Regions from separate parts of the Shewanella sp. WXL01 genome, predicted to be linked through region 3. Evidence: predicted binding sites of a transcription regulator. Region 3 holds the regulator's gene; each other region holds the start of a gene.
What was found. Region 3 encodes sigma-54, which starts transcription at its own class of promoters, with help from an activator protein. Its sites were predicted from a motif close to GTTGGCACGNNNNTNGNNT; they were not measured.

Region 1: the regulator sigma-54 is predicted to act here: its motif matches at 2,152-2,170, upstream of nirB (nitrite reductase large subunit NirB).
Region 2: the regulator sigma-54 is predicted to act here: its motif matches at 2,815-2,833, upstream of flgF (flagellar basal-body rod protein FlgF).

What each region holds. Positions count from the first base shown of each region.
Region 1 is NZ_JAAIKQ010000002.1:809,690-815,464, forward strand. Features, by position in the region: gene cobA (uroporphyrinogen-III C-methyltransferase) at 1-272, shown strand, start outside; gene G3R49_RS08575 (glycosyl transferase) at 336-1,556, shown strand; gene nirB (nitrite reductase large subunit NirB) at 2,290-4,950, shown strand; gene nirD (nitrite reductase small subunit NirD) at 4,947-5,285, shown strand; gene G3R49_RS08590 (NarK family nitrate/nitrite MFS transporter) at 5,282-5,775, shown strand, end outside.
Region 2 is NZ_JAAIKQ010000002.1:279,437-285,211, reverse strand. Features, by position in the region: gene G3R49_RS06440 (flagellar basal body P-ring protein FlgI) at 1-528, opposite strand, end outside; gene flgH (flagellar basal body L-ring protein FlgH) at 538-1,212, opposite strand; gene flgG (flagellar basal-body rod protein FlgG) at 1,222-2,010, opposite strand; gene flgF (flagellar basal-body rod protein FlgF) at 2,023-2,766, opposite strand; gene flgE (flagellar hook protein FlgE) at 3,013-4,377, opposite strand; gene flgD (flagellar hook assembly protein FlgD) at 4,448-5,227, opposite strand; gene flgC (flagellar basal body rod protein FlgC) at 5,255-5,671, opposite strand; gene flgB (flagellar basal body rod protein FlgB) at 5,674-5,775, opposite strand, start outside.
Region 3 is NZ_JAAIKQ010000001.1:592,204-597,978, reverse strand. Features, by position in the region: gene lptA (lipopolysaccharide transport periplasmic protein LptA) at 1-468, shown strand, start outside; gene lptB (LPS export ABC transporter ATP-binding protein) at 477-1,211, shown strand; gene G3R49_RS02425 (RNA polymerase factor sigma-54) at 1,357-2,850, shown strand; gene hpf (ribosome hibernation promoting factor) at 2,874-3,161, shown strand; gene ptsN (PTS IIA-like nitrogen regulatory protein PtsN) at 3,164-3,607, shown strand; gene rapZ (RNase adapter RapZ) at 3,604-4,464, shown strand; gene G3R49_RS02405 (HPr family phosphocarrier protein) at 4,493-4,762, shown strand; gene mgtE (magnesium transporter) at 4,871-5,775, shown strand, end outside.

The DNA of each region.
Region 1 (5,775 bases), on a different contig from region 3:
CGATTAGCCATGGATTATTGAGTGCAAACTGTAAAGCTGATTTACCTGTTGCGCTGGTAACCAATGGCGGCAGGCGCGATCAAATTATTACCTACGCCAGTGTTAAAGATATGGCTAGCAAAGCTAAAACCATTATGCACCATGGCCCCACACTGATTATTGTTGGTGAAGTGGTAAAAATAGGCCGCGCGCTAAATCAAATGCTAGGTACATTAGAGACACAAGCGCTAGAGACACGAGCATTAGATACACAAGCACTGAAGCTAGCTTAGTTATTCTAAATTAGCTCGGGCTCAATCTCGCGCTTAATATTCATAAACTCGGAGTTAGCCTTAGTGATAAATACTGGAGCAGAAAGCGCATCACACCTTACTGATATTAAATGTCAGCTTGAAACCGTAGATTTTAAGCAATTGATTAAGGCGTTAGGTAAGGGCGTAAAAGGCTCACGTAACTTAACCTTAGTCGAGTCACAGTATTTATTTGCTGGCTTTGCCTGTGGTTTAGTGTCGCAAGTGCAAATGGCCAGTGCGATGATGCTAATGCGCGTTCGCGGTGAGAGCGCTGAAGAAATTGCCGGTGCTGCAATGGCGCTCAAGCAATTGGTTTCACCTAGCTGGCAGCAACTCAAGGTGGACATTGATTGGCCTGTTTATGCAGGCAAGCGTGAGCAATTACCCTGGTTGTTGCTAGCTGCAAAGTTGCTGGCTCAGCTAGGGCACAGGGTTTTGCTTCATGGCGATAGTTTATCTTTGGCTCATCGCCGCCACGTCGCCTGCAGTGTTAATGCGCTGGACATTAAAGCGGCTACCACAGCGGAGCAAGCACAATTTGCACTTACATCCGATAACATTGTCTATGTAGAAGCCCACGATATGTTACCTGTGCTTGATGACTGCCGCGCTTTGCATCAAGAGCTAGGCCTGCGCAGCTTAGTTCAAATGGCGGTTCGTTGTGTGAACCCGACTAATGCAAGGCTGTCGCTGCGCAGTTACTTTCATCCAGGTCTTGATAAACAGCATTTAGCGATCGCTGAAATCATGGCCAATGCTCAAGCTTTATCAAGTAATAACAATTATGATCAACTAGTTGCCACCTTTAAAGGGTTGCAAGGTGAAACTGAGATTAACCCGCGTGTCTCAACTCAGGTTAGTTGGCTAAATACTCAAGGTCATTCAAATAGTTCGAGTCACTCAAGTCAAAAAGGTCTGATTAATCTTGCTACTCGCTTAGAAGCGTTTTCCGGTGCCAAAACAGGTCAGACTGCGCTCGATAGTGCTGAGCTCATGCATATTTGGCAACATGGTGCATTATCTGGAGCAGCTAACAAGCTTGAAAACGCGACTCAGATACTTGACCAAGCGATGAGCAGTGTCGAGTCTAGCCTTGCACTGGTAATTAAACTGCTTGAATTAACTCAAACCCTGAATGCCGACAATCCAAAGATTGCTAGTTATAGCGAAAGTGAGCTAAGTACTGGTGACTACATCAATGTTCAAACGCTATGGCAACAACGGCATCAGCAAAAATTTAAAGCTAAACTGCAAGTTGCTTAGATGTACTAGCTCAGATGTACTCGCTTAGAGAATATGAGTATTAAACCAGCGCGCAACGCTAGACCTCAATATCAAAGTTTAATAAACGTCTTATTATAAATTGGGTTGCGCTACCTTGACCTTCATCCCTAAATTAGGCTGATAGCTTATGGGCTGCATTAGTACTTGTAGACTTAATTTGCAAAGTACAGCTCTGTAGCATCACAGCTTCTCACCAAGCATATCTTTAACTCTTTAGTATTTCGTGTTTTCAGCGATTACTCATTGCCTATTTTGACTATTTGCATGAACCGAGTCATCGCTTATTTCGTCCTATCTAATTTCGCCTCTAATGAATATTTATTGTTACTCATCTCTGTTACACCCAACTATTCCTGTGGGGGGAAACTAAGGAGCAAATGCTTTGAATACGCCCCAGGCTACCCCTAAAGTGGTAGTTGCATTTGATTTTTATAGATATAAAACAGTTGGTTACGTGTTTTTGTTGTCGCATTCATTTGGTGCAGTTGCTCTCAATCGGAGCATTCTTTAATGCCTGGAAAATTGAATCTTTTGTTTTAACCTTTATTTAACAAGTGTTTAGTTGAACGTGCGCCTTGGCATGGTCGCTGCAAAGTCACAGCAGGATAGTTCAATAAAAGCACGGCGATAGTGAATAGCTATTCATTTGCTGGCCGGGCTAAAAATTAATTTGAACATAAATCGTGTGTAGTGGGGACAGAAGGAGCCGGAAATGGCAGACATAAAACCTAAGTTAGTCGTGATAGGTAATGGTATGGTTGGCCATCACTTTATCGAGCAAATTTGTTCGTTAAAGTTGCAGCAGAGCTTTGAGATACATGTATTTGGTGAAGAGCCTCGACCAGCGTACGACCGCGTACAATTATCTAAGTACTTTGAAACAAATAGTGCTGACCCATTGATGTTGGCAAGTATTGAAGACTATCAAAGTCAGGATATCAATCTGCATTTAAATGCCAAAGTCACTGGCATAGATTCCGAGTCTAAAACACTTACAACAGAGTCGGGCGAGTGCTTTGACTATGACAAGTTAGTGTTAGCCACAGGCTCATTTCCTTTTGTCCCGCCAATTAACGGTAACGAACGTGAGCAGTGTTTAGTATACCGAACCATTGAAGACTTAGAGGCGATTACTGCCGCAGCGAATAAGTCTAAAGTCGGGGTTGTTGTTGGTGGTGGTCTACTCGGGCTTGAAGCTGCTAACGCTCTAAAGCAGTTAGGGGTTAAAACCCATGTGGTGGAGTTTGCACCTCAATTAATGCCAGTACAATTGAATGACAAAGCAGGTGAGCTGCTATGTAGCAAGATTGAAGATCTGGGGGTAAGCGTGCATACCTCTAAAGCTACCACGGCGATTATAGACGGCGAAACCGCGCTGCACCGAATGACTTTCAATGATGATACTTATCTTGAAACTGACATGATCGTGTTCTCAGCCGGTATTCGACCTCAAGATAGCCTTGCTCGCAGCTCAGGGATCGCGATTGGTGAGCGCGGTGGTATTGAAATTAACGATGACTGCTTAACCTCGGCAAAAGATGTGTACGCGATTGGCGAGTGCGCATTGTGGCAAGGGCGAATATTTGGACTTGTAGCACCTGGTTATCAAATGGCTCGTGTCGTAGCATCACATATTGCGGCGGGCACCGATAGCGCGTCGCAAACCCAGCAGTTTAAAGGTGCTGATATGAGTACCAAACTTAAATTGTTAGGTGTTGATGTGGCTGCCATTGGTGAAAGTCGTGGCTTTGAAAATGCCCAATACGTGGAGCTTTCAGACAATCAAGCTGGCATTTATAAAAAGCTTTGGTTAGATGAGTCAGGCACGCTTCTCAAAGGTGCAGTGCTAATTGGTGATAATGCTGATTACAACAAACTGTTAGATCTATATTTGTCTCAGGATGAAATCGAAGGCTCAGCGGTCGATATACTACTTGCTGGCGCTGAAAGTGAAGCCGATTTAAAAGATACTTCGATCGTATGTTCCTGCCATCAAGTGACCAAGGGCGATATTGTTGAAGCGGTAAAAGCCGGTAGTCACAACATGCCGGAGATAAAAGCCTGTACCCGCGCGGCTTCAGGCTGCGGTGGCTGTGCGCCTTTAGTGCAAAAAATTATTGATCAAACGCTGGAAGCTGAAGGACTCGATTTCAATAAAGGCATTTGTGAGCACTTTGAGCATGACCGCCAGGCTTTGTACCACATTTGTAAAGTTGAAGGCATTAAAGACTTTGAGACCTTGATTAAAACCCATGGTAAATCAACAGATGGCCATCACTATGGTTGCGATATCTGCAAGCCAGCTGCTGCGTCGATATTCGCCAGCCTAAGTAACGACTATGTGCTCAATCAAGACTTATCACACGTTGCCTTGCAAGACACTAATGATGCTTATTTAGGTAACCTGCAAAAAGATGGCACTTACTCGATTGTGCCGCGTATTGCTGGTGGTGAAATCACCCCAGACAAGCTGATTGAAATTGGTCAAGTCGCTAAAGAATATGACCTCTATACCAAGATTACTGGCGGTCAACGTATCGACTTGTTTGGCGCTCAGTTAGCGCAATTACCTGAGATTTGGAAACGCCTTATTGATGCTGGTTTTGAAACGGGCCACGCCTATGGTAAGTCATTGCGAACGGTCAAATCATGTGTGGGTAGCACCTGGTGTCGCTATGGCGTACAAGATTCAGTTGGCATGGCGATCGCACTTGAAAATCGCTACAAGGGTCTTCGCAGTCCGCACAAATTAAAGTTTGCCGTATCAGGTTGTACCCGTGAGTGCGCTGAGGCACAAAGCAAAGATATCGGCGTTATTGCTTCAGATAAAGGCTGGAATCTATATGTTGCTGGTAACGGCGGTATGCGTCCACGCCACGCTGATTTATTCGCCACCGACTTAACCACCGAAGAGCTGTATACCTATATCGATCGTATCTTGATGTTCTATGTTAAAACAGCAGACAAGCTGCAGCGTACCTCAACCTGGATGGAATCATTAGAAGGTGGTCTTGAGTACTTACAATCCGTTGTTATTGAAGACGCGTTAGGTGTTAACGCTGAGTTAGAAGCTCAAATGGATCTGATTGTTGAACGTTATCAGTGTGAGTGGAAAACCAGTCTTGAAAAACCTGAGTTCCTGGCGAGATTCAACGAGTTTGTTAACCCAGACAGTGCGCCTAAGGTTGCAACTCATCAATATCAACGTATTAGGGAGCAGCGCTTCCCTGCAGTTAATGCCGACAACTCACAAGGTGCTGGCAATATTGCGATAAAACAAATTCTAGACTCAGATCCACAACAGCATGATCCACAACAGAATGATCAGCAACAAAATAAACAAAAAACAGAGCAAATGGAGGAGCTAGTATGAGCTGGGTAGATGTATGTGACGCAACTAGCTTACCAAAAGGTACTGGTATTGCAGCTTGGGTTGAGGGAAGTGCAGTTGCTATTTTTGATCTAGGCGAAGATGGTTTGTTTGCGCTAGATAATATTGACCCAGCAACTGGGGTGAGCCTGCTCGCGAGAGGGTTAGTGTGTGATATGGACGGTAAGCTGTGTGTCGCTTCACCACTTTATAAGCACCATTATCAATTAAGCAGCGGCGTGTGTTTAGAAGATGACGCCTTGGTTGCCAAGCCTTATCAGATAAAAAATCAAAATGGCAAAATACTCATTAAAGCGAATGCTCAGGGGGATGTATGAGTAGCGAAAAATTCAATGTGTTTTCATTTAGTGGAAAAATGAAAATCATGCACCTTAGCTGGATGGCATTTTTTGTCACCTTTGTCGTGTGGTTTAATGCGGCGCCTTTAATGAGCGTGATCGCCGACAGTTTAGGGCTAACCAAAGCCCAGATTAAAACCCTGCTTATTTTAAACGTGGCATTGACTATTCCAGCACGGATCATCATAGGTATGGTCACAGATAAATATGGCCCTCGGTTAACTTATTCGGCATTGCTGGCGATCTGTTCGATCCCTTGCTTTATGTTTGCAGTAGCTGACAGTTTCGAGCAGTTAGCAATCGCGCGCTTTATGCTTGGTTTTATTGGTGCAGGCTTTGTGATTGGCATTCGTATGGTCAGTGAGTGGTTCCCTGCTAAAGAGCTAGGTACTGCTGAGGGCATTTACGGTGGTTGGGGTAACTTTGGCTCGGCTGCAGCAGCTTTTACCTTACCTGCAGTGGCATTAGC
Region 2 (5,775 bases), on a different contig from region 3:
CACACTGCGCTCAACAATCGCGCCACCTGGGATACGTCCCACGGTTGGTGTATTTTGAATAACTTGCGAGCCGTCTAAACCTTCAGCGCTAAAACCTGAAACTACCAGCGAACCTTGCGCGATAGCATACACGTTGCCATCAACCCCTTTTAAGAAGGTTTGCAGCAGTGAGCCACCACGTAAACTCTTAGCTTCACCTAAACTTGATACGGTAACGTCAAGGTTTTGACCTGGCTTAATAAACGCTGGCATTTCAGCGTGAACAGCCACTACCGCAACGTTTTTAATCTTAGGGTTAACGTTTTCAGGTAAGTTAATACCGAAGTTTTTAAGCATGGTTTTAAAGGTTTGTTCGGTATAGCGAGTTTTCTCACCGGTACCTGGCAAACCCACGACTAAACCATAACCTACCAGTTGGTTGCTACGCACACCTTGGATGTTGGCAATATCTTTTAGTCGCTGCGCGAAAGTGGATGAGCTTAATGTCATCGCAATGAGTGCGATACAAAGAATCAATTTGGTTTTCATAAGCTGCTCCTAGAATGGCCACCATTTGCCATAGAAGAACTGACTTAGCCAACCAACTTGCTGTGACTCGGCAAAGGTGCCAGTACCGCTATATTGAATACGCGCATTGGCCACTCGAGTTGACTCAATCGTGTTGTCTGGAGTGATGTCTTCACTACGTACAATGCCAGTCACGCGAATGAACTCATCACCATTATTAATAGATATCCACTTTTCGCCGCGAATAACTAAGTTACCGTTACCTAGCACCTGCATCACATTGGCAGAGATGCTGCCGTTTAAGCTGTTTGATTGGTCGGCATCGGCTTCACGCTTGGTATTCATGCTATCTGAATAGCGAAAATCAATTGGAACGCCTTTGACTGTGACGTTTTTACCACCGGCATAAACTGGCTCAACACCAATCGAGTTATCTTTTTTCATCTCGTTATTGGCGCTTTTCGTTGCCTGAGTTGACTCTCTTAGCACCACTGTAATGATGTCGCCAACCTTATGGGCGCGAATATCTGAATACAGGCTTGAAGCATGGGCGTCCATAAAAATAGAGCCGGTATTTTGCACCTTAGTCGGCGGAGCGTCCGGGTACACAGGCGCGTAATACGGATCGTCCGGAATTGGTTTATTTTGAGTTGAGCTGCAGCCGAGCATCAATATCAGCGTGCCCATAAAAAGATACTTACCCATAACCCACCTCTATAAGTTTTGGTTAACGTAAGACAGCATCTGGTCAACCGCTGAAATTACTTTCGAATTCATCTCATAGATACGTTGTGACTGGATCAAGTTCACCAGCTCTTCAGTAACGTTTACATTCGACGTTTCCAGCGCGCCTTGACGAATGGCACCTAAGCCGTTTTCAGATGGTGTACCTTGAATAGGTGCACCACTGGCACCAGTTTCTGTGTACAGGTTTTGACCAAACGGGTCTAAACCCGCAGGGTTAATGAAATCAGACATAGAAAGCTGGCCAACTACCTGACTTTCAGTTGCGCCAGCGGTCATCACAGACACTTCACCTTGCGACGATACCGTAATACTGGTGGCATCTTCAGGAATGGTGATTGCGGGTTGAACCACATACCCTGAACCTGGCGTCACGATTTGACCAGTATCATCCAAACTAAACTGACCGTTACGGGTATAAGCGGTATTGCCATCAGGTAGCTGCACTTCAAAAAAGCCAGAACCTTCAATCATTAGATCCAGCGCATTGTCAGTGGTAAGCATATTGCCCTGGGTAAACATTTTTTGGGTGGCAACAACTTTAGTACCTGCACCCATATTCAAACCATTTGGCAACTTGGTGTTGTCAGCGCTAACGCCACCAGCTTGGTTTACAGTCTGATATAGCAGGTCTTCAAATACAGCGCGGCTTTTCTTAAAGCCTACAGTGCTAGCATTAGCGACATTGTTAGAAATAACAGAGATATCGGTTTGCTGAGCATCAAGGCCGGTTTTACTGATCCAGAGTGCTGGGTGCATAATTTGTTACTCCTAACTCATTCTTAATAATGATGATGACGCGCGGTCTAGCTCTTCCGCATTTTTCATCATCTTGACTTGCATTTCGTACTGACGCTGAATGTTGATCATCTCAACCATCTCGTGAACAGCGTTAACATTGCTGCCCTCAACTGCGCCATTTTCAACACGCACTGTTGGGTCTGTTGCTGCAACTTCACCGGAAGCTAAACGGAACAAGCCATCTTCACCGCGCATCATTTGATCGTTGCCTGGGTTAACGAATTTAATCCGGCCAACCTCTTCAATCACTTCAGCGGTCGCACCTTGTGGGCGAACAGAAATAATGCCTTCGCCGGAGATATGAACCTTTTCAATCGGCAGTGGCAGTACAATAGGACCGGCCTCTCCCATCACCGCTCGATCTGAGCTGTTAACAAGCAAACCTGTGCTATCAAACTTTAAACTGCCCGCGCGGGTATAAGCTTCGCTGCCATCTTGCGCTTGCACCGCCATCCAACCATCACCGTTAATGGCAATATCTAAATCACGACCTGTGGTGCGAATAGGGCCTTCTCTGAAGTTTGCGCCAGGGCTTTCAGCCATAGAAAACACGCGGGTAGGCATACCTTCGCCAAAGGCTTGCATGGCGCGAGCCTGATTCATGTCTGCTTTAAAGCCATCGGTATTGGCGTTGGCAAGGTTATTGGCACGCACTGCAAGTGCGTTCATACCTTGTTTTGCCCCTGTCATGGCGACATAAAGAAATTTGTCCATAACCGCTCCGTCAAACTTTTTGCTTTAGTTGCTTTAATGCAAAGATATCTGCAACTGCCGTGCCAAAAACAAAGTTATGTTTAACGACCGAAATAAGACATTGATATAGTTTGATTTAATTTAAAATTAGCGGTAACTAGACGAGTGAGGAGTAGTCAAAAACTTAGCGAGAAGCGGGAATGAAAAATGACATCAAAAATAAGGAAAAGTGTTGCCGCAAGGAAGCGGCAACACGATAGATAGAAGTTAGCGGATCTGCAACACTGTTTGGTTAAGGGTGTTGTTCACTTCTAGGGTACGCGAGTTAGCCTGGAAGTTACGCTGCGCAGAAATTAAGTCAACCAACTCAGTGGTTAAGTCAACGTTCGACTGCTCTAGCGCTGATGAACGAATGCTACCAAATGTGCCGCTGTTTGCTTCACCAGCAAGCGCTGGGCCTGAGTCTAGGCTGGCTTTCCAAGAAGTGTTACCCACCTGAGTTAAGCCTTGCTCATTAGCAAAACGTACCAGTGCAACACGTGCAAGCGGTACACTAGAACCGTTACTGTAACTGGCATTAACCAGACCATCACTACCGATGTTTACATTGGTCAAACGGCCAACCGTGGTGCCGTCTTGAGTTAACTCTGTCACCTCAAATGGCGATGCATACTGAGTTGGGTTGTTATAGTTAATCGTAATTGTTTGTGAACCATCAGCGCCAGGACCCAATACATCAGCACCGTTTACACCTAACACTTCAGTTGTGAGTACTGCAGGGTCTGTACCGGTAAATGCGCCTACATCGTTAAACTTAACAACACTACCAGACCAACCACCAGTTGTTTGCGCAGTACCAGTTGAATCAGGGTTACCGTCACCGGTTGTATCTTGTGGGTAAGTACCTGCTGTACCACCAGTCATATTTACCGGCTTACCATCTACTGCGTAGTATGCTACCCAGTTACTCTCACCTGTATGCGAGCCGCCTTGAGGCTTGACAAAGTAAGTGGTCATAATGTGAGCTTCACCTAGCGAATCATAAACGGTCACTGATGTAGAGCTATTAAAGGTGTCTGAGTCATTTGGATCGAACGCTGCAGGGTCTAACTCACTCTCACCTACGTTAAGGTTCATCTGCAGACCCACGTTAGAGGTCATTACAGGACTACCTGCAGTATCAGGGATTTTAATCGGTTGAGTAGTGGTTAAGCTCACCGAAGTCGAATTACCGTCTTCATCTACTGGGAAGCCTTGTAAGAAGTTACCCGCTGAGTCGACCATATAGTTGTTAGTATCAACTTTAAATGCACCGGCACGAGTAAATGCATGGTCCTGGGTTCCAATTTCAGATGACGTCACAAAGAAACCACCACCGCTAATCGCCATATCTAACGAGTTATTAGTGAACTGTAAGCTTCCTTGATGAAATTGCTGCGCCACTTGCGTTGTTGTCGCACCACCACCAACTGCTGTTTTACTGTTGGAGAAAATAGAATTGGCGTACACGTCAGCAAACTCTGCACGAGATTCTTTAAAACCAATCGTGTTAGCGTTCGCAATGTTGTTCGCGGTAGTATTCAAGTCTTTTTGTGCTGCTGCAATACCACTCAATGCAATATTAAATGACATAATAAACCCCTGTTATTCCTTCGTTTAGCTAGCTTTCTGACTAGCAAATCAATGCTTAAAAAGTTATGTATTAGCTTTCAGATACCGCTAGCACATCAGACAATTTAATGCCGCCTATACCACGTAAATTCAAAATTGCACCTGTTGACGCTGTACCCAATGACACGCTGGTCACGTGAGCATAAGTCGATACAGGTAGCTCTTCTGAAGTACCATCCACATTACCAGTGGCCTTGAGCGAGTATTGTCCCTCAGGTACTGGTTCCCCATTTTTATCTAAACCGTCCCATGACACGTCGATGTTACCGCCGGCGCTGCCATCTACTTCAAATGTCGCTACTGTCTGACCAGACTCATCCTCAACTCGAACCGTGATAGTGTCGACTGCGGAAGGCGTCGTGATCACCCCTTTCACTTCAGGGCTTTCTGCCGACAAATGACCTGTATCAGAAGGCACAAGTACTTTACGGCCAACAAGGCCAGAGGCTTGAAGCGCCTGACTTGAGCTCATTACTGTATTTAAGTTAATAATCTCTTCATTAAGGTTTGCGATACCATCTACCGTTGAAAACGACGCCATCTGAGCAATCATTTGGTCATTGTCAACTGGCTTGAATGGGTCTTGCATTGACAACTGCTGACTGAGCAGAGCAAAGAAGTCTTCTTGCTTAAGCATCTGGTCATTGTTGTTTTCTGGTACCACTTCTTCTTGCAAGCGCAAACCATCTAAATATGAGTTACCTGTAACCACAGTTTCTTTTTGAACAGAGGCACTCGTAACCGCAGAGGTGTTTGAAGTCGTACCCGCTGCTTGCGGCACTGATTGGCTGTAAGGATTAATAATGCTCACGACTTAATCTCCACTAAATACTTAAAATTACTTACCCATGCGAAGCGTTTGCTGCAACATATTCTTAGTTGCATCCGCCACCTGGACATTCATTTGATACGAGCGCGACGCAGAAATCATATCTGCCATTTCTTCCATCACATTCACGTTTGGCTTGTAAATGAAACCATCGTTGTCAGCCATAGGATGATCAGGAGCAAATTCTTTAAGTAGCGGCTTGTCGCTCTCAACGATACCCGCAACTTTCACGCTGTGATTGCCAGTTTGTTGACCCTGTGCCTTTTTCATTTCGGCCTCAAAAACTGGGTGGCGAGCGCGATAAGTTTGGTCAATACTGCTTGATACAGAATCGGCATTAGCGATATTACTGGCAGTAGTATTGAGTCTTACTGACTGAGCAGACATGCCTGAACCAGATACATTAAAGATATTAAATAAGCTCATAATTATTGCCCCGTTAATGCCTTACGCATGCCTTTAAACTTGCCATCTAGAAAACCAAGTGACATCTGATACTCAAGTGAATTTTGCATAAAGGCTGATTGCTC
Region 3 (5,775 bases):
GCAGATATAAAAAATAACCAAATCATTTTTTATGGTCCAGTGACTGTGGTTCAAGGTTCAATCAATATTCAAGCAGATGAACTACGCGCATTTACTTCTGATAACTCTGTAACCAAAACCTTAGTCGCCACTGGTAACCCTGCGACTTTTTCACAAGAGTTAGACGACGGTAAAATCGGTACCGCTAGCGCCTCTGAAGTACGCTACGACCTCGCAAGCACCACCTTGACGCTAACAGGTAAGGCTAAGCTTGACCAAGCAGGCAGTCAGGTGACAGGCGATATCATTCGCTACAACATTGATAAGCAAGAACTCATAGCCCAAAGTAAGGGCGATGAGCGAGTGATAACCATTATCCAGCCAGAGAACTTCCAAGATCCGTCAGAGCAAGCGCCTGTCGAGCAGCAGCCTGAGCCGCAAACGCGAATAGAACAACAGCAAGAGCCATCAACACAAGGTAATCAGTAGGCTAAGTAATGACAGAGCAAATCACCTTAACGGCTGAAAACCTGGCTAAAAGCTATAAGAACCGCCAAGTAGTGAAAGACGTAAGCTTATCGGTTTCCACTGGGCAAATTGTTGGTCTACTGGGCCCAAATGGTGCAGGTAAAACCACTACCTTTTACATGGTTGTTGGACTTGTAAAAAGCGACCACGGGCGCATTTTAATTGATGCCGATGATTTAACTTCTGATCCAATGCATCTGCGTGCGCGCAAAGGCATTGGTTACTTACCCCAAGAGGCAAGCATCTTCCGTAAGCTAACTGTACACGACAACATCATGGCAGTTTTACAAACACGTAAAGAGCTAACTAAAGAGCAACGTGTTGAAGAACTTGAACATTTACTCGAAGAATTCCATATCACTCACATTCGCGATAGCCAAGGTATGGCATTATCAGGCGGTGAACGTCGCCGAGTAGAAATTGCCCGGGCACTGGCTGCAAACCCGAAATTTATCTTGCTCGATGAACCATTTGCGGGGGTTGACCCAATTTCGGTAATCGACATCAAGAAAATTATTCAGCAACTCAAATCTCGTGGTCTAGGGGTGTTGATCACTGACCATAATGTGCGTGAAACCCTCGATGTTTGTGAGCATGCTTATATCGTGAGCCAGGGCAACTTAATTGCCGAGGGGACACCAGATGAGATCTTGAGCGATCAGCAAGTTCGTGCAGTATACTTAGGTGAACAATTCAAGCTATAGTTATTGATGTTTTGGTTTCGCTCGCTCAACTACATGGGCGGCGACAGCATTAGCTTCGACTGAGTACCAATCCAGTCTCTCCTAAGGAAGCCAATTACAAGCATTAATGTGTGTCTCTTATACGATACCTAGGGATAAGTGGTAAATGAAAGCGTCACTACAGCTCAAAATGGGTCAACACCTGACTATGACCCCACAACTGCAACAGGCAATTCGCCTACTGCAGCTGTCTTCATTGGAGCTACAACAAGAAATACAACAAGCATTAGACTCTAACCCACTGCTTGAAGTAGAAGAAGAATTTTACGACGGTAAAGACGCCTCAAAAGACAAACAAGATCAAGCTGATACCGATTTTAGTGAAGCAAGCCAAAAGTCTGCTGAAACAGACACTTCCAACGTTGATCTCGCAGACTCGCTCAATAAAGAATCTATGCCTGACGAGCTGCCAATGGACACCACCTGGGATGAAGTCTATACAGCCTCACCAGTTGCCAGCACTGGCGCAACCAGCTCTGGATCACGCGACGATGATATGCCATTTCAAGGCGAGACCACAGAAGGTCTATACGAGCATTTAGAATGGCAAAAAAACCTCACTCCTTTTTCTGATACCGATTTAGCCATCGCCACCGCCATTATCGATGCCATTGACGATACAGGCTATTTAACCCAAAGCACCGAAGATATCCTTAGCGCCATGGGCGATGAAGAGGTTGAGCTAGAAGAGGTTGAAGCAGTACTTAAACGTATTCAGCATTTTGACCCCATTGGCGTTGCTGCGCGCGATCTAAGTGAGTGCCTGCTTATACAGTTAGCGCAATTTCCTAATGACACCCCTCATATTGACAATGCGCGTATGTTGATTGCCAACTATCTCGACCTAATTGCTGGCCGTGATTTTCGTTTACTTATGCGTAAAACCAAGCTTAAAGAAGATGAACTTAGGGAAGCAATTCACCTGATCCAATCATTGAATCCAAAGCCTGGTGCGGCAATCACACCTAGTGATGATGAATATGTCATACCTGATGTGTCAGTATTAAAGAAAAATGGCCGCTGGGTCGTGGAGCTTAACCCTGACAACATGCCAAAAATTGGTGTCAATCAGCATTACGCTTCTATGGCTCGTAGCACCAAAAGCCAGGCTGACAGCCAGTTTATTCGCGGTCATTTGCAAGAGGCTAAATGGTTCATTAAGAGTCTAGAAAGCCGTAATGACACCCTGTTAAAAGTGGCCAACTGTATCGTACAGTTCCAACAAGGCTTCTTTGAATATGGTGAAGAAGCCATGAAACCAATGGTACTCAACGATATTGCTGAGGCCGTCGAGATGCATGAATCCACTATTTCCAGGGTTACCACACAAAAGTACATGCATACGCCACGCGGTCTGTTTGAACTCAAATACTTTTTCTCAAGCCATGTCAGCACAGATGACGGTGGCGAATGCTCATCTACAGCTATTCGCGCCTTTATCAAAAAGCTGGTCGCCGCTGAAAATCAGAAAAAGCCATTAAGCGATAGCAAAATGGCACAACTGTTAGCGGAGCAAGGGATTAATGTTGCTCGTCGTACGATAGCGAAATACCGTGAAGCAATGCTTATCCCGCCCTCAAACCAACGTAAGAGCTTATAAGCTCAATCAAAGGAGGACGATATATGCAAATAAACCTAACGGGGCACCACATTGAGTTAACTGACTCACTCAGAGAGTATGTTGACAGTAAATTTGCCAAACTAGAACGTCATTTTGAGCAAATCAACAATGTGCACGTTATCCTAAATGTCGACAAACAAGTACAAAAGGCTGAGGCTAAAGTCAGCCTTAGTGGAGGAGAAGTCTTCGCCACTTCTGAACATAGCGACATGTATGCTGCAATCGACTCTTTGATCAGCAAACTTGACCGCCAGGTAATCAAACATAAAGAGAAGCTAACCAAGCATTAATGATGGAAATTCGTACCATCCTGCAGCCGGAGTGCACTGCCTGTGCCACTCCGGGCAGTAAAAAAAAGGTATTGCAACTCATTAGCGAAATCGCAGCAGAGCAATACACAGACCTTTCAGCACAAGAAATTTTCGAAAGTCTTGTCGCTCGTGAAAAAAAAGGTAGTACAGGTATAGGCAATGGTATCGCGATTCCCCACGGTCGTTTAGACAATATCGAGCAGCCCATTGCGGTGTTTATCAAGTGCGATGAATCAATTGATTTCGATGCCATCGACAACAAGCCTGTCGATTTACTATTTGCGCTTATTGTACCGTCAGATCAATGTCAGCAACATTTAGCGACGTTGGCTTATATTGCAGAAAAACTTAATGACAAGCAAACACTCAAACAGTTACGTAAATCAACAGATAAAACTCAACTCTATCAGGTGATCGCTCAATGAAACTGGTTATCGTCTCAGGTCGTTCAGGCTCAGGAAAGTCCGTTGCACTTAGGGTGCTAGAAGACTTAGGTTACTACTGTGTCGACAATCTGCCGATCCCATTGATCAATACATTGCTTGAGCAGCTTAAAGGCTCACATGAGCTTATTGCGATTAGCGTTGATGTGCGCAACATAAAGGAGCAAGGAAAAGTACTGCAGGCTCAGCTACAACTATTACCAGCCGATATCAGTATCACTAGCTTCTTTTTGAGCTCGAACGACAAAGTGCTACTCAAACGTTATAGCGAAACGCGCCGTTTACATCCATTGTCTAAGCAACACCTGTCTTTGCAAGACGCCATAATTCAAGAAGGTAAATTACTCGAGCCTATTTCGAATATAACTGACCACTTTATTGATACCTCCGAGTTCAACATCTATGAGCTCAGTGACAAGGTTAGAGAAATTTTGCTTGGCAGTGTCGACCGTGAACTGGTGATCAATATCAACTCGTTTGGCTTTAAATATGGTATGCCTAAAGAAGCAGACTTTATGTTTGATGTGCGCTTTCTACCTAACCCTCACTGGGAGCCTGAGCTAAGACCACTAACAGGCCTAGACAAAGGGGTACAAAATTTCCTTAATCAGCAACCTCAGGTAGGTAAGTTTGTTCTGCAAATCGACAATTTTTTCGAAACCTGGATGCCGCAACTTGAGCGTAACAACCGCAGCTATGTCACCATCGCGATAGGTTGTACTGGTGGTCAACACCGCTCAGTGTTTATTGCTGAACAAGTAGCAAAACGCCTTAGCACGCACATCAAACACAAAATACTTGTGAGTCACCGCGAGCTAAGCACGCCAGCACAAAGCTAGCCTATACTTATAAAAAGTGCACAACCCTATGCTGCAACGACAAATAACCATATCTAACAAGCTCGGGCTGCACGCTCGCGCAGCAACTAAACTAGCAACCCTAGCTGCGAAATTCGACGCCGAAATAACGCTTATCCATGGCGACAAGCAAGCAAGCGCAGCCAGCGTATTAGGGCTATTAATGTTGGAAAGCGGTGTAGGAAAAACCATTACCCTCACAGCTAGCGGTAATGATGCTCAGGCTGCACTCGATGCAGTAAGCGCATTGATTGATGCTAAGTTCGAGGAAAACAGTTAACCCTCTGTGATACAAGCGAATTTTTAACATCAATATCATAAAAATGAATTAGTGGTACTCGACTTGATAAGCTACCATTAGCAAAATTTTTTTGGGGAGAGTCTACCAATGGGTGTCGAAGTTTTAGATACAGAGCTAACAGAGCAAAGACTCAATCAACTCACCCAGGCCCTAGGAAGCGGCATGTTTGTCCACGTGCGCAACATGCTGCACGACATGGCACCTTCAGACGTTGCCCTCATTCTTGAGTCTTCCCCACCTCGCAGCCGTCAAGTACTATGGCAATTGATTGACCAGGAACAAGCTGGAGAAATCTTAGAAGAGCTTGGTGAAGACCTAAAAGACGCCCTCATTAGTAATATGACGCCGGAGCGGTTAGCGCAAGCAACCGCCGGTATGGATACCGACGACCTCGCCTACATTCTGCGCTCATTGCCTGATACCGTTTATCATCAGGTGTTGCAATCAATGACCAGTCAAGACAGGCACAGAGTTGAACAAGCATTGAGTTACCCAGATGATACTGCGGGTAGTTTAATGAATACAGATACAGTTACCCTTCGCCCTGACGTTAACATTGATGTTGTACTTAGATACCTGCGCCAACGAGGGCATCTACCTGATGCCACAGACATGCTGTACGTAGTCGACAGGCGCGACCAAGTACTCGGCGGTGTAAGACTATCTGATTTATTAACCTGTAACCCTAGTATGTCGGTGCGCGATGTCATGGATATTGAGTTAGAGAGCATTCCTGTCGACATGCCAGCTAATGAAGTGGCGCAACTGTTCGAGCGCCATGACTGGATGTCTGCACCCATTGTTGATAGCGATGCCAAACTGCTTGGGCGTATCACCATTGATGATGTGGTTGATGTTATTCGTGAAAATGCAGAGCATGACATGATGGGTATGGCAGGTATGGACGACGCTGAAGATACCTTCGGCCCCGTCGTGAAAAGTACCTTCAAACGTTCATTATGGTTAACCATTAACTTGTTTGCCGCCTTACT